3 regions of the Dactylosporangium sp. CA-139066 genome follow, and region 1 is predicted to be linked to each of the others. Evidence: riboswitches for the same ligand, from Rfam matches in the RefSeq annotation. Region 1 holds a riboswitch; each other region holds the start of a gene.
What was found. Region 1 has a riboswitch for cobalamin ahead of bluB (5,6-dimethylbenzimidazole synthase). Riboswitches for the same ligand answer to the same signal wherever they lie in the genome.
Positions count from the first base shown of each region.

Region 2: linked by a shared signal. The riboswitch ahead of ACQEVU_RS18730 (ribonucleoside-diphosphate reductase subunit alpha) and the one ahead of bluB (5,6-dimethylbenzimidazole synthase) in region 1 are both predicted to bind cobalamin.
Region 3: linked by a shared signal. The riboswitch ahead of ACQEVU_RS36770 (VWA domain-containing protein) and the one ahead of bluB (5,6-dimethylbenzimidazole synthase) in region 1 are both predicted to bind cobalamin.

Region 1 is NZ_JBNJNH010000001.1:3,508,812-3,518,374, reverse strand. Features, by position in the region: gene ACQEVU_RS16010 (BTAD domain-containing putative transcriptional regulator) at 1-2,142, opposite strand, end outside; gene ACQEVU_RS16005 (carbohydrate binding domain-containing protein) at 2,218-3,501, opposite strand; gene ACQEVU_RS16000 (DUF4037 domain-containing protein) at 3,680-4,786, shown strand; gene ACQEVU_RS15995 (EAL and HDOD domain-containing protein) at 4,783-6,096, opposite strand; gene ACQEVU_RS15990 (2'-5' RNA ligase family protein) at 6,492-7,022, shown strand; cobalamin riboswitch at 7,073-7,277, shown strand; gene bluB (5,6-dimethylbenzimidazole synthase) at 7,314-7,946, shown strand; gene ACQEVU_RS15980 (hypothetical protein) at 7,978-9,417, opposite strand.
Region 2 is NZ_JBNJNH010000001.1:4,092,025-4,101,587, forward strand. Features, by position in the region: gene ACQEVU_RS18700 (hypothetical protein) at 1-255, shown strand, start outside; gene ACQEVU_RS18705 (sialidase family protein) at 249-1,700, opposite strand; gene ACQEVU_RS18710 (hypothetical protein) at 1,849-1,989, shown strand; gene ACQEVU_RS18715 (LysR family transcriptional regulator) at 2,054-2,974, opposite strand; gene ACQEVU_RS18720 (DMT family transporter) at 3,048-4,022, shown strand; gene ACQEVU_RS18725 (ribonucleotide-diphosphate reductase subunit beta) at 4,121-5,125, opposite strand; gene ACQEVU_RS18730 (ribonucleoside-diphosphate reductase subunit alpha) at 5,116-7,416, opposite strand; cobalamin riboswitch at 7,528-7,740, opposite strand; gene ACQEVU_RS18735 (response regulator transcription factor) at 7,889-8,551, shown strand; gene ACQEVU_RS18740 (RNA repair domain-containing protein) at 8,535-9,545, opposite strand; gene ACQEVU_RS18745 (hypothetical protein) at 9,550-9,563, opposite strand, start outside.
Region 3 is NZ_JBNJNH010000001.1:8,045,004-8,054,566, forward strand. Features, by position in the region: gene ACQEVU_RS36745 (laminin G domain-containing protein) at 1-461, shown strand, start outside; gene cobM (precorrin-4 C(11)-methyltransferase) at 486-1,226, opposite strand; gene cbiE (precorrin-6y C5,15-methyltransferase (decarboxylating) subunit CbiE) at 1,223-2,815, opposite strand; gene ACQEVU_RS36760 (cobyrinate a,c-diamide synthase) at 2,806-4,143, opposite strand; gene cobO (cob(I)yrinic acid a,c-diamide adenosyltransferase) at 4,137-4,739, opposite strand; gene ACQEVU_RS36770 (VWA domain-containing protein) at 4,741-6,786, opposite strand; cobalamin riboswitch at 6,845-6,989, opposite strand; gene ACQEVU_RS36775 (hypothetical protein) at 7,090-7,965, shown strand; gene ACQEVU_RS36780 (hypothetical protein) at 8,034-8,822, shown strand; gene ACQEVU_RS36785 (hypothetical protein) at 8,888-9,271, shown strand; gene ACQEVU_RS36790 (copper resistance CopC family protein) at 9,546-9,563, opposite strand, start outside.

The DNA.
Region 1 (9,563 bases):
GCGGGCCCGGGCCGCGGCGTGTTCGACCGCGTCGCTGCCCACCCCGGCGGTGATCTGCAGCAGCGAGGTGCGGTGCAGCTGTACCGCGAGCTCGGCCTCGGCCGCCTCCGGCGAGGTGGCGGCGCTGGGCGCGAGCCGGTCGGCGGCGCGGTCGAGGTGGGCCAGGGCGTCCTCGTACGCCAGCCGCCACGTGGCCTCGTCGGCGGCCCGCAGCGTCCAGCGCAGGAAGTCCTCGCCGTGGCCGAGCCCGGTCGCCTGGCCGTAGTGACGGGCCAGCTCGGCCGCGGTCAGGCCGCCGAGGCCGGGCATGACCGCGGCGGCGCCGGCGAGCCGGGCGTGCAGCACGGCCCGGCGCGGCGCGGCCAGCTCGGCGTAGGCGACCTCGGCGAACAGCGGGTGGCGGAAGCGCACCGCGCCCGGGCCGGCCCCGGCGATCAGGTGCGCGGCGGCCGGGGCGGCCAGCCGCGCGGCCGCGTCGGTGCCGCCGGCCGCGCTCAGCAGCCGCAGGTCGAGCTCGCGGCCGGCGACGCCGAGCAGGTCCAGGCACTCGCGGGTGGCCGGGTCGGGCGCGTGCAGCCGCAGCCGCACGGCGTCGCGCACGCTCGGCGGCAGCGCGTCGTGCTCGTCGGGCGGCCCGGCCGGCGCGAGCAGCTCGGTGAGGAAGAACGGGTTGCCGCCCGTGCGGTGCAGCAGCCGCTCGACGAGCCCGGCGGCCGGCGCCGCGCCGGTCCGCTCGTGCACCAGGTCGGCCACGGCGGCGGTGCCGAGGCCCTCGAGGCGCAGCCGCCCGCCGGGGGCGCGGGCCAGGTCGGCGAGCGTGGCGACGAGCCCCGCGTCGTGGTCGTGGGGCCGCGCCGTGACGACGAGCAGCGCCCGGCTGCGGTGCACGGCGGTGGCCAGGTAGCGCAGCAGCAGCCGCGAGTCGGGGTCGGCGGCGTGCAGGTCGTCGAGGACGACGACCAGCCCGCGCGGGCCGGCGGCCGCGTGGACGAGCGCGGCGACGGCCTCGTAGGCGCGGAACCTGGCCGCCGGGTCGGGCCCGTCACCGCCGCCGGCCGCGTCGGCGGTGAAGCCGGCCAGGGCCGCGCGCGCCCCCGGATCACCGGCGCCCGGCAGCGCCGTCAGCTCGCGCACGACCTGCGTCCACAGCCAGAACGGCGGCGCCTGCCCGAGGTCGGGGCAGCGGCCCCACACGACCGGGACCCCCGCCCGCGCGGCCCGCTGCGCCACCGCGGAGGCCAGGCTGGTCTTGCCGATGCCGGGCTCGCCGACGACGATCGCGACCCGGCCGCCGTCGCGCCCCGCCGCCGCCAGCAGTTCCGCCAGCCGGGCCAGCTCGGCGTCCCGGCCGACCAGCGGCGCCGGGCGGTCCACGGCGGGGACGGCGGGGCCCGTGACGGTGTGGGTGAGGATGCGCCGGTGCAGCTCGCGCAGTCCCGGGCCGGGCTCGACGCCGAATTCGTCCGCGAGCAGCCGGCGGCCGGCGTCGAACGCGGCGAGCGCCTCGGTCGCCCGGCCGGCGCGGTACAGGGCGAGCATGAGCTGCTCGCGCGCCGCCTCCCGGGCCGGGTGCCGGTCAACCAGGCGCCGCAGGTCCGGCAGCACCGCGTCGTGGCGCCCGGCGGCCACCCCGGCGGTGAGCCGGCCCTCCTGCGCGCCGAGCCGGGCCTCGGTGAGGCGGGCGACGTCGGGGCGGACGGCGGCGAGGTCGGCGACCGGCAGGTCGCCGCGCCACAGGGCCAGGGCCTCGGCGTAGCACCGCTCGGCCGTGCCGGGATCGCCGCCGGCGAGCGCCCGCGCACCGTCGGCGGCGAGGGCGGTGAACCGTTCGGCGTCGATCGCCTCGGGCGGGACACACAGCTCGTAGCCGCCGTCGTGGGAGCGCACGACCCGGCCCGGCGAGCGCGGACCGCGGCCGGGTTCGAGGGCGCGGCGCAGGCCGGCGACGTAGGTCCGCAGCGTCACGGGCGCGCCGGGCGGCGGCGCGCCGTCCCACAGGGCGTCGACGAGCCAGTCGGTCGTGACCGGCCGGTTGGGGCGCAGGAGCAGCAGCGCCAGCAGCGTGCGCTGCTTGGGGGCGCCGAGCGCGACCGGCTCGCCGTCGCGCAGCACCAGCAACGGCCCCAAGACCCCGAACCGCACGGCGCTTCCCTCGTCGCTGTCTGCACGAACCCGCCGATGGTACCCCCGGCGGCCCTACAGCGCCGTCCACCCGAACTACTGGATGGTGATCGTCCGCTTCTGCACGCCCCAGCTGTCGGCCTCGGCGCCGGGGAGCCACACGTCCACGATCTGGCCCTGGATCCAGGTGCCGATGTCGGCCGCGTAGCAGTAGCCGTACCCGTCCACCTTGAAGCGGGTTCCCCACGGGATGTACCGGGTGTCGACCGCGCAGATGCCCAGCGCCGTGTTGATGCCGCTCGCCGTCTGGCCGAGGTCGTTGTACGACGTGATCTCGTACTCGAACCGGGTTCCGGCGGGAATGGCGTACGGCTGGACGGCCCCGCTGTCGGCGAGGATGTACGGCTGGGACAGCGCGCCGGTGGAGGCGTCGCTCCCGTCGGAGCGCAGTGCCGCGACCGTGTAGTGCGCGTTGCGGCACGGTGCGGTGTCGGTCACGGACAGCGTCGCCTGGCCCCAGTCGTCGACCCAGCCGATCGACTGGCTGTTGCGCCACACCCGGTACGCCGCGGCGCCCGTCACCCGGCTGAACGTGATCGTCACGCTGGAGCCGCTGAGCGCACCGGTGACCGTCGACGGTGCGGGAAGCCGGCCGCTCAGGCTGATCAGCGGCCCCTGGCTCACCGAGTTGTGGCTCGGCCCGATGACCCGGGCCGGCGGGGTGACGGTTGACCAGAACGCGCAGGCCGCGAGGCTCGCGCCGGGGCCCGTGCCACCGGTCGGCGACGGGCTCTTCGTCGGCGAGGGGCTCGTTGTCGGCGACGGGCTCTTCGTCGGCGACGGGCTGGCCGGAGCGGAGGTCGGCGGCGTGGAAGTGGGCGGCGCCGTCGTGCCGCCGCCCGAGCCGGCCGTCAGGACGAAGTCGTCGGCGTAGTACGTCGGCTGCCCGTACCACCCGTGCACGAACACCGTCACGCTCGTGGTCGTGGATGATGTCGTGAAGGACGTCGCGAGCTGCTGGAACGCCCCGCCCGTGGACGGGGTCCAGATGCTCGCGCCGGAGGCCCCGACGTACACGTAACTGCCGTTCACCCAAGCCGTCAGCGTGTACGTCGTGTTCGGCGAGACCGGTACGGACTGGGTGCACTGGGCCGTGTCACCGGCGCTGGGCGTCGCCTTCAGCGCGTACGTCCCGGAGTGGACCGTGCCCGTCGCGGCGCTCGTCGTGCCGCTGCACGACCACCCGGACAGGCCGGACTCGAACCCCGGATCGCCGACCGGGTTCGTGCCGGCGCTGGCCGGCAGCACCATCGCGGAAATCGCCACCACGGCGGCCGTCACGCACCCGGCGCCGACCGCCAGACCTCTCCACCCACGCATACATCGATGAGAATGGTCGCCCCGGCTAATGTCAAGGTTTGTTAACTGTTTCTGGAGGTGGCAACTCCGTCGTGATCGCTGATGGCGGTACCGTCCGCTGTGTCGCATCGTCCGTGTGATGCCGCCGGAAGGTTGCCGGATCACGAACGGAGGAAACACGAACAGAGGAAAACGGAGCATGAACGACACGGGGGCCGCGTTCCTGCCGGGGCTGGAGCTGTGCCGGGCGTTCTACGCCGAAGCGGTACGGCCGCTGCTCGACGGCGCGTTCCCGGGGCTGCGGCACGCGGCCGCGCGGGTCGGGCCGGGGTCCGAGGTGCTCGGGTTCGACGGCGAGCGGTCGGTCGACCACGACTGGGGGCCGCGGCTCGAGCTGTTCCTGTCCCCCACCGACGCGCAACAGCACGGCGCGGCGATCGATGCGCTGCTGTCGCAGCGGCTGCCGAAGCGGTTCCGCGGGTGGCCGACGCACTTCGAGCCGCCGGGGGCGCGGGTGCGCTCCATGGCGTACACCGACGGGCCGGTCGCGCACCGCGTGGTCGTCACCGACGTCGGGACCTGGTCGCAGCGGCAGCTCGGGTTCGACGGGCGCGGCGGCGTCACGGTGTTCGACTGGCTGGCCACGCCGGGGCAGCGGCTGGCCGAGGCGACCGGCGGGGCGGTGTACCACGACGGGATCGGCGAGCTGAGCGCGCTGCGAGCCGCGCTCGCCCGGTATCCGGACGACGTCTGGCGGTACATCCTGGCCTGCCAGTGGCTGCGCATCGGCGAGGAGGAGGCGTTCGTCGGGCGGGCCGCCGAGGCGGGCGACGACGCCGGGAGCCGGGTGGTCGCGGGGCGGCTGGTCCGCGAGGTGATGCGGCTGAGCCTGCTGCTGGCCGGGCGCTTCCCGGTGTACAGCAAATGGCTCGGCACCGCCTTCCGCACCCTGCCCGAGGCGGCCGGCATCGCCGAGGGCTGCCGCACGGCCCTCGCGGCCGAGCACGCCGGCGCGCGGCAGGCGGCGCTGTGCGACGCGTACGAGCTCGCGGGCGAGTGGCAGAACCGGCTCGGCCTCGCCCCGCCGGTCGACGCCACCCGCCGCCCGTACTTCGACCGGCCCTACCCCGTGATCGGCGCGGGCCGCTTCGCCGAGGCGCTGCTGGCCGAGGTGGCCGACCCCGAGGTGGCCGCCCTGCCGCCCGTCGGCGCCGTGGACCAGTATGTCGACAGCACCGCCGCGCTGACCGAGCCCCGCCTCGCGCGGGCCCTGATGGCCGCGGTCCGGCCGGCCGTACAGCCTTAACCGCCGACGGCGGCGAGGGCGTGCAGGCGCTCCTCGGCCCGGTCCGGCACCTCCGGGCCGAGCTCGCCGAGCACGCCGATCGTCCAGCGCAGCGCCGACAGGTACGCCCCGACCACCGCGCCCGGGCCGCCGTGCGGGTCCTGCGGGAAGCTCGGGGCGTCGGGGTCGGTGTAGGCGCGGGCGGCGGCCAGCACGCCGCCGAGGGGGCCGTCGCCGGACTGCAGCGCCGAGCGCAGCGGCGGGCTCAGCGGCAGGCCCGACATGACCCGGGACACGTCGACGCCGAAGTGGTCGGCGGTGGCCGAGAGCAGGCCGCCGAGGTACGCCGCGTCGGCCTGGCCGGCCGCCTCCGGGTACTCCGCCGACCCCGCCAGCAGCTGGCACAGCCGGGCCCGGACCAGGATGCGCACGAGCTGCTCGTGGTCGGCGGTCGTCAGGTCCGACACGAGCATGAGCGTGACCCACTGGCGCAGCCGGTTGAGGCCCATGGCGACGATGCCCTCGCGGATCGAGGAGACCGTGCGGGACAGGCCGAACGCCGCCGCGTTGGTGGCCCGCAGCAGGCGCATGCTCAGGCCCGCGTCCTGGCTGACCTGCGCGATGACCTCGTCGATGTCGATGTCGTCGGCCGACAGCGCGGCCAGGACCCGCAGCCGGGCCAGGCGGCCGGGCGTGAGCGCCACCGTGGAGTCAACGTGCGGGCGGCCCAGGATGTGGCCCTGGAAGAGGTCGAAGCCGACCTCGAACGCCAGGCGCAGGGCCTCGGTGCTTTCCAGGCGTACCGCCACGAGCTGGACGTGCTTGTGCCGGCGGCACTGCTCGACGGCCGCGCGGACGCCGGCCTCGTCGGCGGCCCGCATGTCGATCTTCACGTAGCTCACCAGCGGCAGCAGCACCTCGCGCGGGTCGTCGACGACGAAGTGGTCCAGGGCGATGGTGAAGCCGCGCTCGGACAGCACGGTGATGCCGGCCACGAGGTCGTCGTCGACCTCCGACAGGCTCGGCACCTCGAGCACGGCCTGGCTGTAGTCGAACGGCAGCGGCAGCATCCCGGTCAGGAACGCCCGCGTGACGTTGAGGAAGCACACCCGCCCGCCGGTCAGCTCCTCCAGCCCGAACTCGGTGAACGCCGCCACGAGCACCCGGGCGGTGGCGTGCTCGTCCGTACGGTCGGCGACGCTCGCGTCGGTCCCGGCCCGGAACAGCAGCTCGTAGCCGACGACGGCGCCGTCGCGGTCGTAGATCGGCTGCCGGCCGACGTGCGCCGTCGTGCTTGCGCCGGGCTTCGGCGCCATGTCCGCTCGCTCCACCGGATCATTGTCGCGCACAGTGACGGCAAATCGGGCAAAACTCCTTAGATGACCGGAGCCCGCCGGGCCGATCTCGCGCTGCGTTACCGACCGGTCGACCGATTGCCGCCCCTGTACGCCAGGGCCGGTCCGGCGCCGTGGGCGCGCGACCTGTCGTGCAGGTCGCAGCGCTGAGAGGCCCGGCCCCGCCGGGCCGCCCGAGGCGGTCGGGTGCACGCGTCCCGCCGTTGCCGCATCCGGTACCCGGGGCCGGACCTCTTGGGAAGCGGCGTTCCATCCCGTTCCATCCGGGCCGGCGCCCGTCAGCGCGATCGACAGGTCGCGGTTGTTGCCGGTGGACCTTCGCTGTCACGATCGTTGGAACGGGTCAGCCACATTCGCCTTCGGGGGCGCGCATGACACATGGCACCGAGCAGACCGCGGTCATCGTCGCCGTCGAGGCGGTCGAGCCGCTCGTCGGCCGGTTCCGGGCCGCCTATGACCCGGCCGCGGGCTGGGGCGTCGGCGCGCACGTGACAGTCCTGTTCCCGTTCGTGCCGGCGGACGCGCTCGACGCCGCCGCGCTGGCGGAGCTGGCCGCCGCCGTCGCCTCGGTGCCGCGGTTCAGCGCCGCGCTGACCGCCGCCCGCTGGTTCGGCGATCGCGTGCTGTGGCTGGCCCCGGAGCCGGCCGACGGGTTCCGGGCGCTGACCGCCGCCGTCTGGGCGCGGTTCCCGGACTATCCGCCGTACGGCGGGCAGCATGCCGAGGTGATTCCGCACCTGACGGTCGGCGACAGCGCGCCCGTCGACCTGATGCGCGCCGCGCAGGCCGCGATCGAGCCGATGCTGCCGGTCCCGTTCGAGGTCGCCTCGGCCCGCCTGATCCGGGGCCGCGCCGCGCCGGACTCCTGGACGACGGTCGCCGACCTGCCACTGGCCGGCTGAGGCCAGGCCCTCTGGACACGCTCGGCCGGCGCGCCGGGTAGCCTGCCGTTCGGCACGAACTGTTGCGAGGTGCCCCGGCGGCGACGGCGGGGAGAATCGGGAAGCCGGTGCAAGTCCGGCACGGGCCCGCCGCGGTGACCGGGGAGCTGCCGCCCACCACGTGTTTGCGTGAGCCACTGGCCATACCGGCTGGGAAGGCGGGCGGTGAGGTGACGATCCGGGAGTCCGAAGACCGGCCTCGCGTGGTGGCCCCGGCGTGCGCCGGGGCATGATCGCAGCGGGAGCCTGCCCATGACGCACGACCTGTACGAGATCATCCACCGCCGGCGCGACGTGCGCGGCGAGTTCACCGGCGAGCCGATCCCGGACGCCGTCCTCGATCGGATCCTGACCGCCGCGCACGCCGCCCCGAGCGTCGGCCTGTCGCAGCCGTGGGACTTCGTCGTCGTGCGGGACCCGGCGCTGCGCGGGGCCTTCCATGCCCACGTCCGCGACGAACGCGACGTCTTCGCCGCCACGCTGGACCCCGACGCGGCCGCCCGCTTCGCCCGAATCAAGATCGACGGCGTGCTGGAGTCGACGCTGTCGATCGTGGTCACGTACGACCCGCAACGCGGCGGACCCGCGGTCCTGGGCCGCCACGCGATCGCCGACGCCGGGCTGTACTCCGTCTGCCTGGCCGTGCAGAACCTGTGGCTGGCCGCCACCGCCGAGCACCTGGGCGTGGGCTGGGTCTCGTTCTACCGCGAGGACTTCCTGCGCGACCTGCTCGGCATCCCGGCCGGCATCCGCCCGGTGGCCTGGCTCTGCGTCGGCCCGGTCGCCCGCCTGCAGGAGGTCCCGGACCTGGAGCGCCACGGCTGGCGCCGCCGCCGCCCGCTGGAGCTGGCCCGCCACGACGACCGCTGGGGGCAGCGCACCTGACTGCCCGCAGCTGCTGCAGGCAGCACGGCGGTCACCCCGCCGAGCGGTCCCCGCCGCCCCGTGCATCGAGGTGGCGGCGGACCCGGTCCAGGCGGTCCGCCAGGTCCGGCGCCTCCTCGCGCAGCCGGCCGAGGTCCGAACGGCGGTGCAGCTGGTGGGTCCACAGCACCGCCCGGCCCTGTTCGAGCACGGTGACGGACGCCGCCGCGTCGCCCGCCTCGACCTGGGCGGCTGCGGCGTGTCCGGCGACGCCGACGGCCTCGGTGGCCAGGTGGCGCTCCTGGACCCGCCGGTCCAGGCCGACCCAGGCGACCAGAGGGAGCTCGGCGACGGCGCGGGCCAGCAGCGCCGCCGCGTCCGGCCCTTCGCCGCGGGCGTGGGCGATGTCCCCGGCGACGACGGCGGCCTGCAGCCGCTGGCGCGGGCTGGCACCGGGCAGCGCCGATGCCTCACGCAGGCGTTCCAGCGCGGATGCCTGATCGTCGCCGCGGGCATCCCGTGCATAGCGCAGCATGAGGAACGCCGCGTGATCACGCAGGGCCGGCGCGCGCTGGGGATGATCGGCGGCCAACCGGTCCGCAGCCTGACCGGCGAGACCGATCGCCTCGTCGAGGGCGGGGTTGGTGGCGGTCGGGTCCCGCATGATCAGCGCGAAGGCCAGGTTCAGGGCCAGGCCGGCCCACCAGGCCGAGCCCGCCGCCGCGGCCAGGCCGGTCCGCAGCGTGGCGACCGCGTCATCCGCGTCGCGCTCGTCGCCGCGCCGCCGGTACCGCTGCATGAGCTTGCCGCCCAGGTTCGACAGCAGCACCAGCCGGTCGACGTGGGTCGCCGGTTGATCCCGCAGCGCGTCGCGGAGTTGGTCGATCGCCTCGTCGAGATCGGCCGGGCGGTCCAGTTCGGCCGCGCGCTCGGCGAGGGCCTCGGCGAGCGCGGCCCGGCGTTCGCTGCGCCGCTCGGGCGGTTCGCCCGCCGCCTCGGACTCGGTTACCGCTCGCCGGCCGGCTTCGACGGCCGCCTCCAGGTCCTCCGGCGCGCCGTGGTACGCGAACCGCATCCGCAGGCTCATGCTCAGCACGGCCAGGCAGTACGAGCGGCCGTCGGCGCTCGGCCGGAGCGCCACGGCCTCGCGGCCCAGCGCGATGGCCTCGTCGAGGTCGGCGATGCGGCCCGACGTGTCATACCGGACCCGCATCAGGTCCGCCAGTTCGCTGGTCAATCCGGCGCGCTCCGCGCCGGCCGGCTCGGCGTCCGCCAGCCGGGACCGGATGATCCGTTCGGACTCGGCCAGCATCTCCGGCGCCGCGCCGATCCGCTGGCACCACGCGAGGAGCAGCCGGGCCAGCCGCACCGCGCGGCGCTGTTCGCCCAGATCGGCACCGGCCGCGCGGTCGCCGGCGGCGACCCGGGCCGCGGCCACCGCGGTACCGAGGTCGTCGAGCGCGCCGGTGCTCGCGAACCGCGACTCGAACACGTCGGCCCACGCGCCGGGTCAGGACGATCGCGCCGCGGACCGCGTTCAGGGCGTCGTCCAGGTCTTCGGGAGCTCCAGTCCGATCGAACCGCGCGAAGATCAGGCCGCCGAGATCGCTGAGCCCGTCGGCCCGCTGCGGTACCGCC
Region 2 (9,563 bases), 580 kb from region 1:
GGCGGCTACGCAACCTGGAACGTGACCGACCTGCTGCCCACGCCGTGCCCGGCCTGCGGAGGCCCCACGCGGCTGCTGCTCACCGCCGACTCCTGCGAGTACGACGGGAGCGACGAAACCGGGCGCTGGTTCCCGGCGGACGGTTTCGAGCAGCCGCAGGAGCCGACCGGGGTGCTGCTCGGCCGCTACGGCGCGATGCGCCTGTTCGCCTGCGACCGTTGCCCCGGCACCCCGTTCCACATCGACGTTCAGTAGGTCGCCCCGGGGTTGAGCGTGCGCGCCGGGCCGCCCGGTGCGGCGCCGGTGATCGCGGCGGTGTTGGTGCCGCCGGTCACCGGCAGGCCGCCGGTCGGGACGGACATGCCGAGGTGGAAGGTACTGCCCGTCGGCGCCGTCGCGACGGGCAGGACCGGGTAGGCGTTGCCGCCGGGCCGGACCGAGGTGGAGATGTAGTCGCCGAACATGCGCCCCTGCGAGGTGTTCGGAATCCACGACAGGTTCATCGGCCCGGCCAGCTGCGTCGCGTTGCTCCAGCTGATGCCGCCGTTGGTCGACGAGATGTACCCGGCGCTGAGCTGACACGTCGCGGCGGTGCAGGAGGAGTTCGGGTAGAAGTAGTAGGCCAGCCCGATCCGCGCCGACGCGCCGGACGTGGAGACGTCGACGCCGATGCCGGGGATGAAGTGTTCGACGGTACTGCTGGTCGCGTCGATCGGCACCCGGGTCGGCGCGGCCCACGTGGTCTCGCTCGTCGACTTCGCCAGCACGATGTCGTTGCGCGGGCAGCCGGAGCGGAAGCGGCAGTCGGACCAGGTGACGTACACGGTGCCGGCCGCATCGACCTCGGCCGAGGGCAGGGTCTCCTCGCGCAGCCCGCCGGCGACGGTGTGGTGGCTGATCGTCGACACCTGCACCGTGGAGTTCCACGACGCGCCGCCGTTGGTGGAGCGGAACGAGCGGATGGTGTCCGACAGCGACATGTACGGCACGACCACGTGCCCGTTGGGCAGCACGACCGGCTGCCCGCCGAGCCCGGTGTTGCTGCCGCCCGGTGCGAGCGCGGCGCCCCAGGTCGCGCCGCCGTCGGTGGACGTCTTCATCCGGATCGAGTCGCCGGAGCTGGTGATGTCGTACTCGGTGTAGCAGTTGCCGTAGAACGGGCTGCTCGCGGTGTTGTCGCAGACGATCCAGTTCTTGTCCAGCGAGCCGGTGGCCGTGGTGACCGGGTTGGACCAGGTCAGGCCGCCGTCGAGGGAGCGGCTGGTGAGCACGTTGACCGCGGAGCCGTTGATGCCGAGGCTCGAGATCAGCCACACGTTGTGCCTCGCGTCGAAGGCGACCGAGGCGTCGCTGGCCTGCCCGTAGGTGCCGCCGCCGTTGGTCGTGATGCCCGGCAGGAAGCCGTTGGTCCAGGTGGCGCCCCCGTCGCCGGAGCGGGCCCAGCCGATGTTGGACGCGCCGCCGCCGGAGACCCGGCCGACCTGGAACGCCGACACGATGGTGCTGCCGAACGCGAACGTGTCGGGTTCGACCTCGGTCTGGTGCTGGGCCTGCGCATCGCTGTAGGGGTCGGTGCTGACCTGGGTGAGCGCGACGTTCGCCGCGGCCGGCGCGGCGGTGAGCAGGAGCGCCCCGACGGTGGCCAGGCCCGTGATCAGTCCGGTGGCCGGGACGGTGCGCAGGAGGGTGCGTGGGTCCATGGTGACAGCGCCTCTCCACGGAGTGCGTCGGTGACTGATTCACTGACGTCAATCCCTGGTGCCTACCAGAACGGTCCCCGGTCGTAAATAGAGGATTACAAATGCCGTGAATGTCGTTGCGGGGCAGGGCACCCTTAGCATCGCCGGCATGGCGACGCGGCTCGTAGCGGGCGACTACTGGAACGCCGCGTTCGACACCGATGGCACCCGGCTGGCGGTCACGTACAAGGACACAGGATTCCTGTCGAGGAGATACTCGGTGCGCGTCATCGACGCACCGCGGGCGTAAGCCACACCGATGGCTCCGGCCGAGTCGGAAGGAGAATCCACGCCCCAAGATCCGGCTCGGAGGTTCAAAACACGCTCAGATGGCCTGCGAGCTGTGCGACGGTCGCCAGCAACTCGGCCAGGGCGGGCGGAGGTGGAGTTTCCCGGGTGACGGTGACCAGCCGGCGCTTGAGGTTGGTTTCCGCCAGGTCCCGGACGGCGACCGCGGGATCGTCGGCGGGCAGGGCCAGCGGCGGCATCAACGCCACCGCTGCGCCGACGCGGACGAGTTCGAGCTGAACGTCGGAGTCACTGGAGCGGTGCCGCAAATCGGGTTCGTACCCGCCGAGTGTCCGGCAGGTACCGACGACCATGGCGTGGTGGCCGGTGCCCTCGGCCGAGGCGGTCCACACCTCCGACCGCAATGCAGAGATCTGGACGGGTGTCCCCGGCCGGGCGAGCGGATGCGAGGCCGGCAGCACCACCTTGATGGGCTCTTCGAGCAGCACCGTGAACCGCATGCCGGCCGGGCGTGGCCGCGGGTGGCCGTCGTACTCATCACCGATGACCAGGTCGACCGCGCCCAACCGCAGGCCGGGCAACGCCTGTTCCAGCTCGAGCTCGAAGACTTCGGTGCGGACCCGCGGATGATCAGTCTTCATCCGCGCGACAGCGGGCACGAGCAGGCGACGAGCCGCAGACTGCAAACCGCCGGCGCGCACGGTGCCGCGGACCTCGCCGCCCAGGGCGGCCAGGTCGGCCTGCGCTTCTTCCGCGGCGGACAGCAGCACCCGCGCGTGCCGGGCCAGCAGGCGACCGGCGTCGTTGAGCCGCACGCCGCGCCCGGCCTTCTCCAGCAGCGCAACACCGACGTCCTTCTCCAGCAGGGACAGCTGCTGAGAAACGGTGGAGGGGCTGTAACCCAGCGCTGCGGCCACCGCGGCCAGCGTGCCCCGCTCCTCGAACTCGCGCAGGAAGCGCAAACGGCGAAGGTCCAGCTCGACCATGCGGGAATCCTAACGATTCGCCTGCGGATATCGTCGCTGGTCCCGACCGTTGCTGTGGCCGATGCTCCAAGGCATGGGTCTGGTCCTGTGTCTTGCCTCCGCGGCGGGTTTCGGCGCAATGGCGATCTTCGGCAAGCTCGCCTACAGCGCCGGGGTCTCGGCCGGGGCGCTGCTGCTCGTCCGCTTCACACTGGCCGCCATGCTGCTGGCGATCGTGCTGCTCGCCCGGCCAGGTCTGCGCCGGGTGAAACCGGATCCGCAGGCGGCGGCAGCGGGTCGCCCATCGGCGTCGCGCGTCCGGGTGCTGGCCATCGCGATCGGCCTGGGCGCGGTCGGGTACGCGTTGCAGGCAAGCCTGTTTTTTGCGGCGCTGCAGCGGATGGACGCCTCGCTGCTGTCGCTGATCCTCTACACGTACCCGATCCTGGTGACCGTCGCGGCAGTGCTGCTCGGCCGCGACCGATTCACCCCGGCACGCGGCGTCGCGCTGGCGGCGGCGTCCAGCGGCACGCTGCTGGTGCTCCTCGGGGCCGGCAGGATGAGCTTCGACCCACTCGGGGCGCTGCTGGGATTCGGCGCCGCGCTCGTGTACGTCACCTACATCCTCGTCTCCGACACCATCGTCGACCGGCTGTCTCCCGTACTCCTGTCGACACTCGTCATGGCCGGTGCGGCGGGCACGCTCGCGGTACGCGCCGGGCTGACCGGCGGAGTCGATCTGAGCTTCGGGCCCGCCGGATGGTTCTGGCTCGCGTGTATAGCGATCGTGTCGACCGTCGCCGCGATGCTGGCCTTCTTCGCCGGCCTGAAACGGACCGGACCCTCAACGGCCGCCATTCTTTCCACCTTCGAGCCCGTCGTCACCACCGCGCTCGCCGCACTCATCCTGCGTGAGTCCCTCACGACGCTCCAGCTCATCGGCGGCGCCCTCGTCCTCGCCTCCGTCGCCGTCCTCCAGACCCGTCGCCCCGGTCATCGGCGGCAGCACGATATGCAGGCCGAATGCGGAGCTCCCGGAGGTCACGTCGTCCGTGTTCGCACGCCGTGACGCCTCCGGAAGCCCCTCCGAACGGCCCCGCCCTTCCGGTATCACCGGCAACAATGAATGGCGGTGATCAATGTGTCGCGAAAGGCCGTCACCGTTGGTCAGAAGTCGTCGTCGAAGGTGACCGTGCCGGTGACGCCGACCTGATAGGCCGAGACCCGGCGTTCGAAGAAGTTCGACAGCTCCTGGACGTCCTGCAGCTCCATGAACGCGAACGGGTTGCGGCTGCCGTACATCGGGGCGATGCCCAGCACGGCGAGGCGCCGGTCGGCCACGTGCTGCAGGTATTCGCGCATGTCGGCGAGCGACAGCCCGGAGATGCCCTGCTCGAGCAGGTCGGCGGCGAACTGCACCTCACACTCGACGGCCTCGGCGAGCATGTCGCGGACCTGCCGCTCCATGTCGGCGTCGAACAGGTCGGGCTCCTCGGCGCGGACGGTGTCCACGACCTCGAAGGCGAACGCCATGTGCATCGACTCGTCGCGGAACACCCAGTTGGTGCCCGAGGCCAGGCCGTGCAGCAGGCCGCGGGAGCGCAGGTAGTACACGTAGGCGAAGGCGCCGTAGAAGAACAGGCCCTCGATGCACGCGGCGAAGCAGATCAGGTTGAGCAGGAACGCCCGCCGGTCGGCGCGGGTCTCCAGGCGGCGCAGCGAGAACACCGAGTCGATCCAGCGGAAGCAGAACTCGGCCTTGCGCGCGATCGACGGGATGTTCTGCACCGCGGCGAACGCCGCGAACCGTTCGGCCTCGTCGGGGACGTAGGTGTCGAGGAGGTTCAGGTAGAACTGGACGTGCACGGCCTCCTCGAACAGCTGCCGCGACAGGTAGAGGCGGCCCTCGGGGGAGTTCACGTGCTGGTACAGGTTCAGCACCAGGTTGTTGGCGACGATGGTGTCGCCGGTGGCGAAGAACGCGACCAGCCGCGAGACGAGGTGGCGCTCGGCGGGGGTGAGCCGCGCGAGGTCGGGCAGGTCGCTGTGCAGGTCGACCTCCTCGACGGTCCACGTGTTCTTGATGGCGTCCTTGAAGCGGTCGAAGAAGGCGGGGTACCGCATCGGCCGCAGCGTCAGGTCCAGCCCGGGGTCGAGGAGGCTCACTGGCACGCCTCGCAGACCTCGGGGTTCTCGACCGAGTGGGTGAGCAGCGACACGGCCGGCGTGACGGGCACGGTCGCCTGCTGGATGCGGGTGGCCGGGCGCGAGCGCAGGTAGTAGGTGGTCTTGAGGCCGGACTTCCAGGCGTGCAGGTACATCGAGGACAGCTTGCCGATCGTCGGGGCGCTCAGGAACAGGTTCAGCGACTGTGACTGGTCGATGTAGGGGGCCCGCGCGGCGGCCAGGTCGATGAGCGCTCGCTGCGGCAGTTCCCAGGCTGTGCGGTACAACTGCCGGATCTCGGCCGGCAGCTCGGCGATGTCCTGCACGGAGCCCTCCGCGCGCTTGATCCGGTCGCGGACCGCCGCCGTCCACAGGCCGCGCGCCTTGAGCTCGCCGACCAGGTACCCGTTGATCTGCAGGAACTCCCCGGACATGGTCTCGCGCTTGAACAGGTTGGACACCTGCGGCTCGATGCACTCGTAGCAGCCGGCGATGGACGCGATGGTGGCCGTCGGGGCGATCGCGACGAGCAGCGAGTTGCGCAGCCCGGTCGCGGCGATCCGGGCGCGCAGGGCGGACCAGCGCTCGCCCTCGGCCGGGGCGCCCCACAGGTCGGGGTGCAGCGCGCCGGCGGCCGCGCGGGTCTCGGCGAACGCGGGGTGCGCGCCGAAGCGCTCGGCGAGCTCGGCCGACGTTTCCAGGGCGGTCAGCAGGATCTCCTCCTGCACCCGCGTCGACAGCTCGCGCGCGGCCGCGGAGTCGAACGGCAGGCGCAGCGTGAAGAACGCGTCCTGCAGGCCCATCAGGCCGAGGCCGACCGGGCGCCAGCGCGGGTTGGACGCGGCCGCCTGCGCCGACGGGTAGTAGTTGATGTCGATGACCCGGTCGAGGAACACCACGGCGGTGCGTACGGTGTCGCGCAGCCGTTGCCAGTCGACGCCGCCGGCGGTGACGTGGGCGCCGAGGTTGATCGAGCCGAGGTTGCACACCGCGGTCTCGTCGTCGCTGTTGACCTCGAGGATCTCGGTGCACAGGTTGGACAGGTGGATGGTGTTGCCCGGCGCCCCGGTCTGGTTGGACAGCGCGTTGGAGCGGTCCTTGAACGTCATCCAGCCGTTGCCGGTCTGGGCGAGGGTGCGCATCATCTTGCCGTACAGCTCGCGGGCCTTGACGGTGCGCACCGCCTGCTTCTCGGCCGCCCGGTACGCCTCGTCGAACGCGTCGCCGTAGAGGTCGGGCAGGTGCGGGGCGTCGGACGGGTCGATGAGCGACCAGTCGGCGTCGGCCTCGACGCGGCGCATGAACTCGTCGGGGATCCAGTTGGCCAGGTTGAGGTTGTGCGCGCGGCGGGAGTCCTCGCCGGTGTTGTCGCGCAGCTCCAGGAACTCCTCGACGTCCGGGTGCCACGGCTCGAGGTAGACGCAGGCCGCGCCCTTGCGCCGGCCGCCCTGGTTCACCGCGGCGACGCCGGCGTCCAGGGTCTTCAGGAAGGGCACGATGCCGTTCGATTTCCCGTTGGTACCGCGGATCAGCGCGCCCCGCCCGCGAATGCGCGACCAGGCGATGCCGATGCCGCCGGAGAACTTGGACAGCTTCGCCACCTGGTGGTAGCGCTCGTAGATCGAGTCGAGCTCGTCGCGCGGGGAGTCCACGAGGAAGCAGGAGGACATCTGGGTGTGCCGGGTGCCGGAGTTGAACAGCGTGGGGGAGCTGGGCAGGTACGCCAGCGACGACATGAGCCGGTAGAAGCCGATCGCCTCGCCCGGCGTCTGCGACAGTCCGCAGGCGACGCGCAGCAGCCAGTACTGCGGCGTCTCCACGACGAGCCGGGTCTCGGGGTGGCGCAGCAGGTAGCGGTCGGCGACGGTGCGCAGCCCGAAGTACTCGAAGCGCAGGTCCCCGTCGAGGTCGACGGCGTCGTCGAGCTTGCGCGCGTTGGCGGCCACGAACGCGGCCGTCTCGTCGCCGATGAGCCCGAGCTGGTGGCCGTAGCGGATCGACTGGCTGAAGCTGGCGACGCCCTGCCCGCGTACCTCCTTGTCCACGAACGCGGCCAGCAGCCGGGCGGCGAGGCGGGAGTACTGCGGCTCCTCGCCGATGAGCTCCGCCGCGGTCTGGATCGACAGCCGGTCCAGCTCGGCGGTCGTCGCGCCGTCGTACAGTCCGCTGATCGTCTTCGTGGCGACCCGCAGCGGGTCGGCCTCGTCGAGGTCGCCGACCCACCGCTCGACCGCCTTGACGATCTTGTTGACGTCGACCGGTTCCAGGTCGCCGTTGCGTTTGCGCACCTGCATCATGTGTGTCCCCCTCGTCACGGCGCAGGGGCGACGCCACCGCAGGACGGCACGGCCGTCATCGGCGTTGGCGTCGGCCGTCCCGCGCAGCCTTCGACCGCCACACACCCCGGTTGGGCGCGCGGCGCGCTGGCAGGTCTTCGGACTCGCGGGCCTGACCGGGCTCGGTCGCCTACCGGCCGTCGCTTCCCAGACCGGGCGGCCCAGTGCTTCGTTGACGGCTTTCGTTCCCACTCACCGCTGCGGGGCAGTCCCGGACTTGCACCGGGTTCCCTCTTGCGACGCCCGTCCTGGCGGGACGGGCGAACCAGCTGCGGGCAACACCATATATGGGAGGCATCGAGAAAGCGAAACACCAGATGGTGTGTCGGCGTGTCGCGCTCGCCACGTTCAGGGTCCTCTCAGGACGCGTGGCGCAGCGTGAGCCGCTGCGCGATCGTGCCCGCGCACCGTCCGCGAGGGAGGCGCCTGGACCGTGACCCGCCTGCTGCTCGTCCAGGCCGACCACCTGGCGGTGGTGCTGTGCCGCGAGAACCTCGACGTCCGATCGGCCGCGACCGCCGCCGAGGCCCTCGACGAGATCCTGGCGGGCGGCCTGGACCTGGTCCTGCTCGATCCGGCCGTCCCGGATCTGCCGGCCCCGGCGCTGTGCCGGGCGCTGCGGGCCCGGTCCACGGCCGGCATCATCGTCGTCGGCGCCGGCGGCGAGGACGACATCGTCGCGGCCCTGGAGCACGGCGCCGACGACTACGTCGCCGAGCCGTACGGGATCAGCGAGCTCGTCGCCCGCATCCGGGCGGTGCTGCGCCGCTGCCCGAGCCCGGCCGGCGCCCGCCGGTCAGACGTCATCACTGCCGGGCCGGTCGCGCTGGACCCGGCGGCGCACATCGCGACCGTCACCGGGCAGCCGCTCGAGCTGACCCTGAAGGAGTTCCAGCTGCTGGAGACGCTGGTGCGCAACCCGGGCCGGGCCCTCGGCCGCGGCCTGCTCATCGAGGCGGTCTGGGACGGCATCCAGGAGGACAGCAACACCCTCAACGTGCACATCAAGCGCCTCCGCTCCAAGATCGAGCCCGACCCGGCCGCGCCGCGGCATCTGCTCACCGTGCGCGGGATCGGGTTCAAGTACCAGCCGTGACCAGCAGCGCCGTGAGGCCGAAGTGGTCGGAGACGTACCGCGGGCGGTCGTCGACGGCGAACGGCCGGTCGCCGAAGCGCTGGATCTCGACCGGGACCAGGTGCTCGCCGCGCAGCAGGATCCGGTCGAGGCGGCCCGGGCGGCCGTTCGGGTCGCCGATCGCCGCGAGGGGGTTCGCGCCCGGGTCGAAGGTGTAGCCCGGGTCGTACGGGTACAGGGCCGGCCACACGTCGACGAGGCCGGGCATCGGGATCGGAGTGTCGTCGCCGAAGTTGACGTCGGCGAGGATCACGGCGTCCTCGACGTCGGGCCGGGACAGCCGCTCGTCGAGGACCCGCAGCTCGCGGGCGCGGCGCCGCGGCGCGTCCGGCGCGCGGTTGCTCGTCAGGTGGGCGGCGGCGAAGGCGACCCGCCGGCCGTCGACGCCGACCACGAGCCGCCGGTGCGACTCGAAGCGCAGCGGCCGGCGGCTCAGCAGGACGGTGCCGTAGGCGGCGTCCGGTGCCGGGCCGTCGGAGACGTGGTAGCGCGACCGCACCCAGTCCGCGGCGAGCAGCGCCGACCACAGCTCGTGCGTCACCTCGTGCAGCGCGATGACGTCGGCGCCGAGGCCGCCGAGCAGCTCGACGCAGGCCGGGAACCGCCGGTGCGGGTAGGTGCGGTGGCGGTCGTGGGCGTCGGAGAGCACGTTGTACACCGCGACCTGCACCGGCTCCCCGGCCAACGGCGGCGGCGTGGTTTCAGGTGCGGACGGGCTCAGCGCCGCGAGGTCGGCGCCGACCAGGTCGATGCGGGCCTGCCGGTCCCAGACGACGGTGTCGCCGGCGCGGACGTACCGGATGCGATGCCACGGCACGTCCGACCCGGCGACGAAGGCGGGCAGCGGCGACTCGCGGATGCCGGCGCCGCGCTCCTCGTAGCCGATGACGAACCGGCTCGCGTCGATCGCGGCGTCGTACCGGATCCGCGCCACGACCTCCTGGATCGGTCGCATGCGGTCAGCTCGGCCGGT
Region 3 (9,563 bases), 4.5 Mb from region 1:
GCCCGCACGCGGTCCTGCAGGCGCCGGACGCCCCCGAGCTGAACCCCGGCGCGGCCCCGATCCGCTACGGCGCGACGGTCCGCCTGGCCAGGCGGCAGACCGGCTCGGGCGAGAACATCCTGCAGAAGGGGTACTCCGCCTCGGGCAGCCAGTACAAGCTGCAGGTCGACGGCGCGGCCGGCCGCCCGAGCTGCGTGATGAGCGACGACGTGGTCCGCGGCATCCACGTGGCCCGCTCCGACGTCTCCATCGCCGACGGCCGGTGGCACACGCTGGAGTGCCGCCGCTCGGGCCCGGCGCTGACCCTGCTGGTCGACGGCGCCGTGCACGCCACGGCGGAGATCCCGGCGACGCTGACGATCACGAACGCCGTACCGCTCAGCATCGGCGGCAAGGGCGACGGCGCCGACAACGACCAGTTCCACGGCGCCGTCGACGACGTGTGGATCGCCCTGGGCTAGCCACACCGGGGGAGCTCCAGCGGCTCAGCGTTTGCGGGTCGTGGAGTACAGGTGGCTGTCGGGGAACTCCTCCGCGGTCAGCACCCGGCCGACGACGATGACCGCGGTCCGCTTGATCCCGGCGTCGCGCACCTGCCCGGCGATGTCGGCGAGCGTCCCGCGCAGGACGACCTCGTCGGCCCGGCTGGCGTAGGCGACGACGGCGGCCGGGCAGTCCGCCCCGTACCACTCGGCGAGCTCGCCCGCGAGCTCGCCGATCCGCTGGACGGCGAGGTGCAGCACCAGCGTCGCCCGGCTCGCGGCCACCGTCGCGAGCTCCTCCCCCGGCGGCATCGGCGTGGCCCGGGCCGCGGTCCGCGTCAGGATGACGGTCTGCGCCACCCCCGGGACGGTGAGCTCCCGCCCGAGCGAGGCCGCCGCGGCGGCGAACGCCGGGACACCGGGCACGATCTCGTACGGCACGCCGGCCGCGTCGAGCCGCCGCAGCTGCTCCGCCATGGCGCTGAACACCGACGGGTCCCCGGAGTGCAGCCGCGCCACGTCGAGCCCCTGCCGGTGCGCGTCGAGCAGCTCGCCGAGGATCTGGTCGAGGTCGAGGTTGGCGGTGTCGACGAGCCGCGCCCCCGGCGGGCAGTACCGCAGCAGCTCGACGGGCACGAGACTCCCCGCGTAGAGGCACACGGGCGCCGCCGCGATGCGGTCCCGCCCGCGCACGGTGATGAGGTCCGCGGCGCCCGGCCCGGCCCCGATGAAGTACACGGTCATTTGCGCACCACCCATTGCGTCACCGGCAGCATGGGCCGCCACCCCAGAAACCCGCCGACGGGCGCCGCCCGGTTGACGGCGAGCCGCGTCAGCTCCCCGCCGTGGCGGGCGTGCAGCTCGCCGACGAGCCGCTCGGACTCGACGGTGACGGCGTTGACGACGAGCCGCCCGCCGGGCTTGAGCCGGTCCCAGCACCGCTCGAACACGCCGTCCGCGGTGAACCCGCCCCCGACGAACACGGCGTCGGGCGCGTCGAGCCCGTCGCACGCCTCGGGCGCCGCGCCGACGACGACGCCGAGCTCCGGCACGCCCAGCCGCCGCGCGTTGCCCCGGATCCGCTCGGCCCGGACCGGATCCCGCTCGACGGCGACGGCCCGGCAGCTCCTGTGGGCCCGCATCCACTCGATCCCGATGCTCCCGGAGCCGCCCCCGACGTCCCAGAGCAGCTCCCCCGGCCGCGGCCCGAGCACGGCGAGGGTGACGGCCCGGATCTCGCGCTTGGTGAGCTGCCCGTCGCTGTCGTACGTCTCGTCGCCGAGCCCCGGCACAACGCTGAGCCCCCCGTCACCCCGGCACTCGACCGCGACGATGTTGAGCCCGCGCGCCGCACCCGGATCGCGGTGGACGCGCTCGTCGCCTCCCCCGAGCGCCTCGAGGACGGTGACGTCGCTCGCCTCGAACCCGCTCTCCTCCAGGATGCGCCACACTTCGGCCGGCGTGTCGGCCCCGCTCGACAGCACGAGGATGCGCCGGCCGTCATGCAGGTGCCGTCGCAGGGCATCCACGGACCGCCCCACCGCACTGACCACGTCGACGTCCTCCTGCGCCCACCCGAGCCGCGCACAGGCGAGCGCCATGGAGGACGGATGCGGCACGGCGTGCACGTGCCCTGCCCCGAGGAGCCTGACGAGCGTGGTGCCGATCCCGTAGTGCATGGGATCGCCGCTCGCGAGCACGCACACCCGCCGCCCGTGCTGCTCGGCCAGCAACCGAGGCAGCGCCGGCACAAGCGGCGAGGGCCACGCAACCAGATCCGGTCTCGGCGTCAGCGCGCGGTCCAAGCCGATCTCCCCGCGCCCGGCCGCGGCGGGTCGCGGTGGGAGCAGGGCGAGCTGGCGAGGGCCGCCGAAGACTACGTCCGCGGTGTCGATGGCGTTGCGGCCCGCTTCGGACAGGCCGGCGTGTCCGTCAGCGCCGATTCCCACGACGGTGACTTCGGGGGCGGGCGCCGCCACGGCGATGGTGGCAACGGGTGAAGCCCGCTTCCCGACGATGAGGACGGCGGCGCCGCCGTGGGATTCCCGGGTCGCCGCCAGAAGGGCCGCTGCTTCCGCGACGGAGGGAATGCCGAGGGCCGACGCCACGCGTGTCGAAGGAGATGGGACCGACACGTCCGCCAGTTCCTCTGCCCCGAATCCTACCACCGCCCACCCGCGTTCCGCGGCCACCGCGCGGGCCAGATCCAGTCGCGCGTCCACTGTAGACACCGTGACCACGTCGTCCAGGGACGGGAGGGATTCCTGTAGGAGCGCCAGGATTTCCGCGGGCGTCGCCGCCGGGCGGGCGCCGATGCCGACCGTCAGGCGCATGCGGACACCAGGCGGTACGCGAGGTCGGGGGCGCCGGCCCAGTGCAGGTGCAGGTAGGAGGCGTGCAGCCGGGCCGTGGCGAAGCCGTCCATCGTGGGCGCCGGGGAGTGCCACGCCCACGCCGGCGACGGGCCGGCCGCCGGCGTCACGCGGGTGCGGTGGAACTCGTGGCCGGTCACGCGGGTGCCGGCGGGGGCCAGGACGTTGTCGGAGACCGCCACGGCGTCGCGGTAGCCCAGCGACAGGCTCGGGGTCATCGTGGCGTCCGCGTCCAGGATGCCGCACATGGGGTGGGTGTCCAGCGTGCGGCACAGCCACAGCAGGCCCGCGCACTCGGCCGCGATCGCGCCGCCCGAACGCGCCAGCCGCGCCACGGCATCGCGGAGGGGGGCGTTGGCGGCGAGCTGTTCGGCGTACACCTCGGGGAAACCGCCACCGACGACGAGCGCGCGGGCGCCGGCGGGCAGCGACTCGTCGCGGAGCGGGTCCACTGTGGACACCTGAGCGCCGGCGGCGGCGAGCAGCTCGACCGTTTCGGCGTAGCCGAAGGAGAATGCGGGGCCGCCGGCCACGGCGACGACCGGGGTGCCGGGCACCGGCTCGGCGACCGCGGGCGACCAGGGCGTGGTCGTGAGCGGGGGCGCGGAGCGGGCCACGGCGCGTACCGCATCCAGGTCCACGCTTGTCGCAATGAGCCCGGCCAACGCCTCGACCGACGCGGACGCGTCGGCGGAGCGCTCGACGACCGGGACCAGGCCGAGGTGGCGCGACGGGGCGGACACGGCGTCGTGGCGGCGCAGGACGCCGAGCACGGGGGTGCCGACCTCGGCGCAGGCGTCGCGCAGGATCTGCTCGTGGCGCGGCGAGCCGACGCGGTTGAGGATGACGCCGGCGATGCGTACCTCGGGGCCGAACGACCGGAAGCCGTGCACGAGCGCGGCGACCGAGCGGGCCTGCGCGGTGGCGTCGACGACCAGGACCACCGGGGCGTCGAGCAGGCGGGCGACGTGCGCGGTGGAGCCGAACTCGCCGGCGCCGGTGCGGCCGTCGTACAGGCCCATGACGCCCTCGATGACCGCCAGGTCCGCGCCGGCCGCGCCGTGGGCGAAGAGCGGGGCGATCAGGTGCTCGCCCACGAGCACCGGGTCGAGGTTGCGGCCGGGGCGCCCGGCGGCCAGGGCGTGGTAGCCGGGGTCGATGTAGTCGGGGCCGACCTTGAACGGGGCGACCCGCTCCCCGCGCGCGGCGAACGCGGCCAGCAGGCCCGTCGCGACGGTGGTCTTGCCGTGGCCGGAGGCGGGCGCCGCGATGACGATGCGGGCTACCACTCGATGCCCTGCTGGCCTTTTCGCCCGGCGTCCATCGGATGCTTGATCTTCGTCATGTCGGTGACGAGGTCGGCGAGGTCGAGCAGGTCGGGGTGGGCGTCGCGACCGGTGACGACGACGTGCTGGTTGCCGGGGCGCTCGCGCAGCGTCTCCACGACGTCGGCGATGTCGACCCAGCCCCACTTGATCGGGTACGTGAACTCGTCCAGCACGTAGAACCGGTACGCCTCGGCGGCCAGGTCGCGCTTGATCTGGGCCCAGCCCTCGGCGGCCTCGGCGGCGTGGTCGCGCTCGGCGCCGGGGCGCTGGATCCAGGACCAGCCCTCGCCCATCTTGTGCCACACGACGGAGCCGCCCTGGCCGGTCTCGCCGAGGGCGCGCAGCGCGGTCTCCTCGCCGACCTTCCACTTCGGGCTCTTCACGAACTGGAACACGGCGATGGACCAGCCGGCGCTCCACGCGCGCAGCGCCATCCCGAACGCGGCGGTCGACTTTCCCTTGCCCTGCCCGGTGTGTACGGCAAGCACGTGCTGCCGGCGGCGCTGGCGCGTGGTGAGCCCGTCGTCGGGCACGTTCTCGACTTTTCCCTGCGGCAACTCAGGCTCCCAGGCTCGTCAGCGGAATGCAGGACGCCTCGAGCGCGGCGGCGAGGCGGCGCGCGAGGCCGAGGCGGATCGGGCCGGACTCGCAGTCGACGACCACGGCCGGTACGCCGGACAGCAGCGGCACCACGCTCAGCGGGTCGGGCCCGCTCGTGGACCGCCCGTCGGTCACGACCACGAGCAGCGGCCGCCGGCGGGCGTCGCGGCGGCGCTCGCCGTGCAGCGTGCGCGCGGCCTGGCGCAGCCCGGCGGCCAGCGGCGTGCGGCCCCCGGTGCGCAGCTCCGCGAGGCGCAGCACGCCCACTTCGTGGCTGGCGGTGGGCTCCAGGACGAGCGCGGCATCGTGCCCGCGGAACGCGATCATCCCGACCTTGTCCCGCCGCTGGTACGCGTCGCGCAGCAGCGACAGGATCGCGGTCTTCACCACGCTCATCCGCTGGCGGGCGGCCATGGAGCCGGACGCGTCCACGACGAACAGGACCAGGTTGGCCTCGCGGCCGACCTTGACCGCCTCGCGGACGTCGCGGGCCTCGGCCCGGCGCGCCCCCCGCAGCGCGGCGGCGCGCACGGTGTCGGGGACGTGCAGGCTGGTGAGCTTGCCGCCGAGCGGGGCGCGGGAGCGCACGACGCGGCCGTGCCGCGAGAGCGCGGGCGAGCGCCGTCCGGCGTGCGAGCCCGCCTGCCGGTTGGCGCGCCCGGCGATGCTGAGGAGCTTCGGTTTGTACGGCAACCCGGCGAACGCCAGCTCCTGGCTCATAACCGATGAGTCGGATACATCGGATTCGTCCGCTTTTTGTGGTTCGAAGCGTGCGTCACGGTCGGGCGAGCGGGGGCCGGGGGTGCTGTCGTCGGCGCCCCGGTCCGGGCCGGGGCCGGCGTCGTTCGCGTCGGGGCCGCCGTCGCCATCGTCCGGGCCGGGGCCGCCATCGTCGCCGCCGCCGTCGGGGCCGCCGCCCTCCGGGCCGCCGCCGTCGGGGCCGCCGCCGTCCGGGTCATCGTCGTTCGGATCGTCGTCGTCGGTGTCGGGGCCGGCCTCCTGCTCCAGGACCTCCTCCAGGCGGTCGCGGTCGGCGCCCGGCGGGTCGAGCGGATCGCGGCGCCGGCGGTGCGGCAGCGCGAGCCGCGCCGCGTCCCGCACGTCGTCCTTCGTCACCACCGTCCGCCCGTGCCACGCCGCCAGCGCGACCGCCGTCCGGGCGACGACGATGTCGGCGCGGAGCCCGTCCACGCGGTACGCCAGGCAGATCCGCGCGATCCGGTCCAGCTCCCGGTCCGGCAGCGCGACCCCGCCGAGGCGGGACCGGGCGGCGGCGATGCGCGTCGCGAGCGCGGCGTCGGCCTCGACGTAGCGCGCGGCGAAGGCGGCGGGATCGGCCTCGTAGGCGAGGCGGCGGCGCACGACCTCGGCCCGCGGCGCGGCCTCCTGCGGCGCGGCGACGCCGACGACGAGCCCGAACCGGTCGACGAGCTGCGGGCGCGGCTCACCCTCCTCCGGGTTCATCGTGCCGACGAGCAGGAACCGGGCGGCGTGCTTGACCGACACGCCGTCGCGCTCGACGTGGGCGCGGCCCATCGCGGCGGCGTCGAGGAGCAGGTCGACGAGGTGGTCGGGCAGGAGGTTGACCTCGTCGACGTACAGCACGCCGCGGTGGGCGGCGGCCAGCAGGCCCGGCTCGTAGGCCTTGACCCCGTCGCCGAGGGCCCGCTGCAGGTCGAGCGTGCCGACGACGCGGTCCTCGGTGGCGCCGACCGGCAGCTCGACGAGGGCGGAGCGGCGCCGCTCGAAGCCGGCGCCGGGCGTGTGCGGCCCGTCGGGGCATTCGGCGTCGGGCGCGGCCGGGTCGCAGGCGAAGCGGCAGCCGGAGACGACCTCGACCTCGGGCAGCAGCGCGGCCAGGGCGCGCACGACCGTGGACTTGGCGGTGCCCTTCTCGCCCCGCACGAGGACCCCACCGATGGCCGGCGACACGGCCGTGAGCAACAGGGCCAGGCGCAGGTCGGCCAGGCCGACCACGGCCGAGAACGGATACGGCGGCGTCACGGGCACACTTCCCTTCGGCGGGTCCGCGCCCGCGAAACGGCTGGAGCAGCAGCGGCCGGAGTCTCCTGACTCCCGGATCGCCGCCGCCACCTCGGCCTTCCAGCCGACCCATCACATCGAATGAGCTGGCCGTGGCCCGTGCGCTGAGGGACGGCTCCCCGGTCACAGTGGCGGGACCGTCCCGGTTTCGCACCGGGTTCCTCCGCATACCGCTTCCGGCCATCGTGTCCCACCGGCCCCGGGGCCGTCAACGTGACGCGGTGTGACCCTCACGATCGTCCACGGCCTGCCGATGGGCCGGACATGCGGCGTTGGCTGGACTCGGCCGCGCAGCTCGGGCTCTGCGTGGTGCTCGTGGCGATCGCCCTGATCGCCGCGACCCCGCTGCGCCTGCCGCCGCTCGCGCCGGAGACGTCGGTGGCGCCGCCGGGCACGCGCGCGATGTGGCTGTGGCGGCAGGACGAGCCGCGGCCGGTCGTGGACTGGGCGGCGGCCAACGGCGTGCGGGCCCTGTTCGCGTACTACGACCCCGAGGCCGGCCCGGCCGAGCTCACCCGCCTGCGGGAGCTGCAACGGCTGTGCGAGGCCGCCGGGATCGTGCTCGACGCGCTCGGCGGCGATCCCGCCTGGACCACGGACCACGCGACGGCGCTGGCCTGGGCGCGGGGCGCCGCGGCCACGGGCCTGTTCCGCGGCCTGCACCTGGACGTGGAGCCGTACCTGCTTCCCTCATGGACCCAGGAGCAGGCGGCACTCGTACCCCGGTTCCTCGCGCTCCTGGACGAAACGAACGCGGCCACGGACCTGCCGGTGGAGCTGGACGTCCCGTTCTGGCTGCCGACCGTGCCCACGCCCGGCGGCGGCAACCTCGCCGACGCGGTCCTCGACCGGGTCGACGGCATCACGGTGATGAGCTACCGCAACACCGCCACCGGCAGCAACTCGATGCTCGGCGTCGCCGACGACCTGCTGCGCCGGGCCGGGCGGGTCGCCAAGCCCGTGCGGCTGGGCGCGGAGACGCAGCCGCTTCGCGACTGCGGGTACTGCAGCTTCCACGGCGACTCAGCCACCCAGCTGCACCGGACGCTGGCCGCGGTGGACACGGCGGCGCAGCGGTACCCGGCGTTCGCGGGAATCGCGGTGCACCAGTACGACACCTGGATCACGCTCACCGGCTAGCTCAACACCGCCGCCGCACCGCCGATCAGGCAGACCGACACCGAGACACCCCGGGAAGGACCCCTCCGATGCGCCGTTCAGCCTCCATCGCCCTCGCGTGCGCCGCGGGCGCGGCCGCCATCGTCCCCGCGGCGGCACCGGCCTGCGCGGCGACGACCCCGGACTTCGGCCTGGTCGTGCCGGTCCTCGCCCCGATGCTGCCGGGCCAGACGGGCTGGGTGAGCACCATGTGGGCCGCCACCGACGACATCTGCAACGTCAAGGTGACGGCCACCGGCCCCGGCGTCACGGTGAAGTACCCGACGAACACCGCGGCCTACTCGTCGCTGTCGAAGGGCGACTCCCTCCAGGCCGGCCACCTGGACTACGCCGCCTTCAACGTGGCCCTCAACTCCTCGACGCTGCTCGCGCTGGTGCCGCTGAAGCTCGACTACTCGTACACGACCAGGGCCGACGGCGCGACGTCGTGCACGGGTACCGCACACACCGGCTCCGTGACGGCGACCCTCCCGGTCGTGGCGGTCACCGGCGACGCCGTGGTGCAGAAGACGGCCACCGTCACCGTCCCCAAGGCCACCCCGGTCTGGCAGCAGCTCGTCTTCCAGTCGCGCCGCGCCGGCGTCGACGACCTGCGCATCACGGTCTCGGGTGGCCCCGCCGGCCTGGTCGTGTCGTACCCCGCCGGCCGCGCCTACACCGCCCTGAACAAGGGCGCCGGCCTCGCCGTCGGCACCGACGACTACGCCGCCGTGAAGTTCGACGCCTCGGCCGTGGCCACGGGCACCTACAGGCTGACGGTCAAGCTCGCGTACGGCACCACCACCGACACCAACGACCTCACCCTCGTCGTCGCGTAACGCGGGTCCGGCGGGCCGGCTTCACCGGCCGGTCCGCCCCCGCCCGGCAGAGAGGCATGCTTCCGATGTTCCGCAACCGTGCCGTGCTCACGGTGACCGCGTTCGCCCTGCTGGCGGGCGCTTCCGCGTGTGGGAAGTCCTCGGACACCACCCCGCAGGAGATCAAGGCCCCCGCCGCCACGTCGTCCGGCCCGCCGCCCCAGGAGCGCCGCGAGACGATCTTCCTGGACGCGACGGCGGCGCATCTGTGCTCGGTGCAGTCCCAGGTCTACACGGACCCGAACGCGATGGCCTCCGCGTACGCCTCGCGCCCCATCTACACGGACCTGACCGACGCCCAGGTGGACGAGTTGCAGCGCCGCGTGGTGAGCGACCCGGCTTTCGCCGACCGTCTGACGCGGCGCATCCAGGCCACGTGCGGCTCCCCGTCCGCTTCGCCGACACCCTGACCCCGATATGTCGGGCGCTCCGCGCCACGACATATCGGATATTTCGTATATGCGCAATTCACCCGGCTCGCCGCAGTCCGCTTCACGGTCACACGCCAGGCGCTCGGAGCTGATCTTCAATGCGTGGAGGGCCCGCGCGCCCCGCTAAATCATGAAATGTCCGAAAAATCCGGCCACGGAGTGGCTGGATTTTTCGGGTCGGCGCCGAAAGGCACGCGACGGGACCGGCGTCGTCCGGCCCGAGCAGCGGGGCAGCGGGGCGCGAACGTCCTGGTCAGGCGCGGCGGCGTTT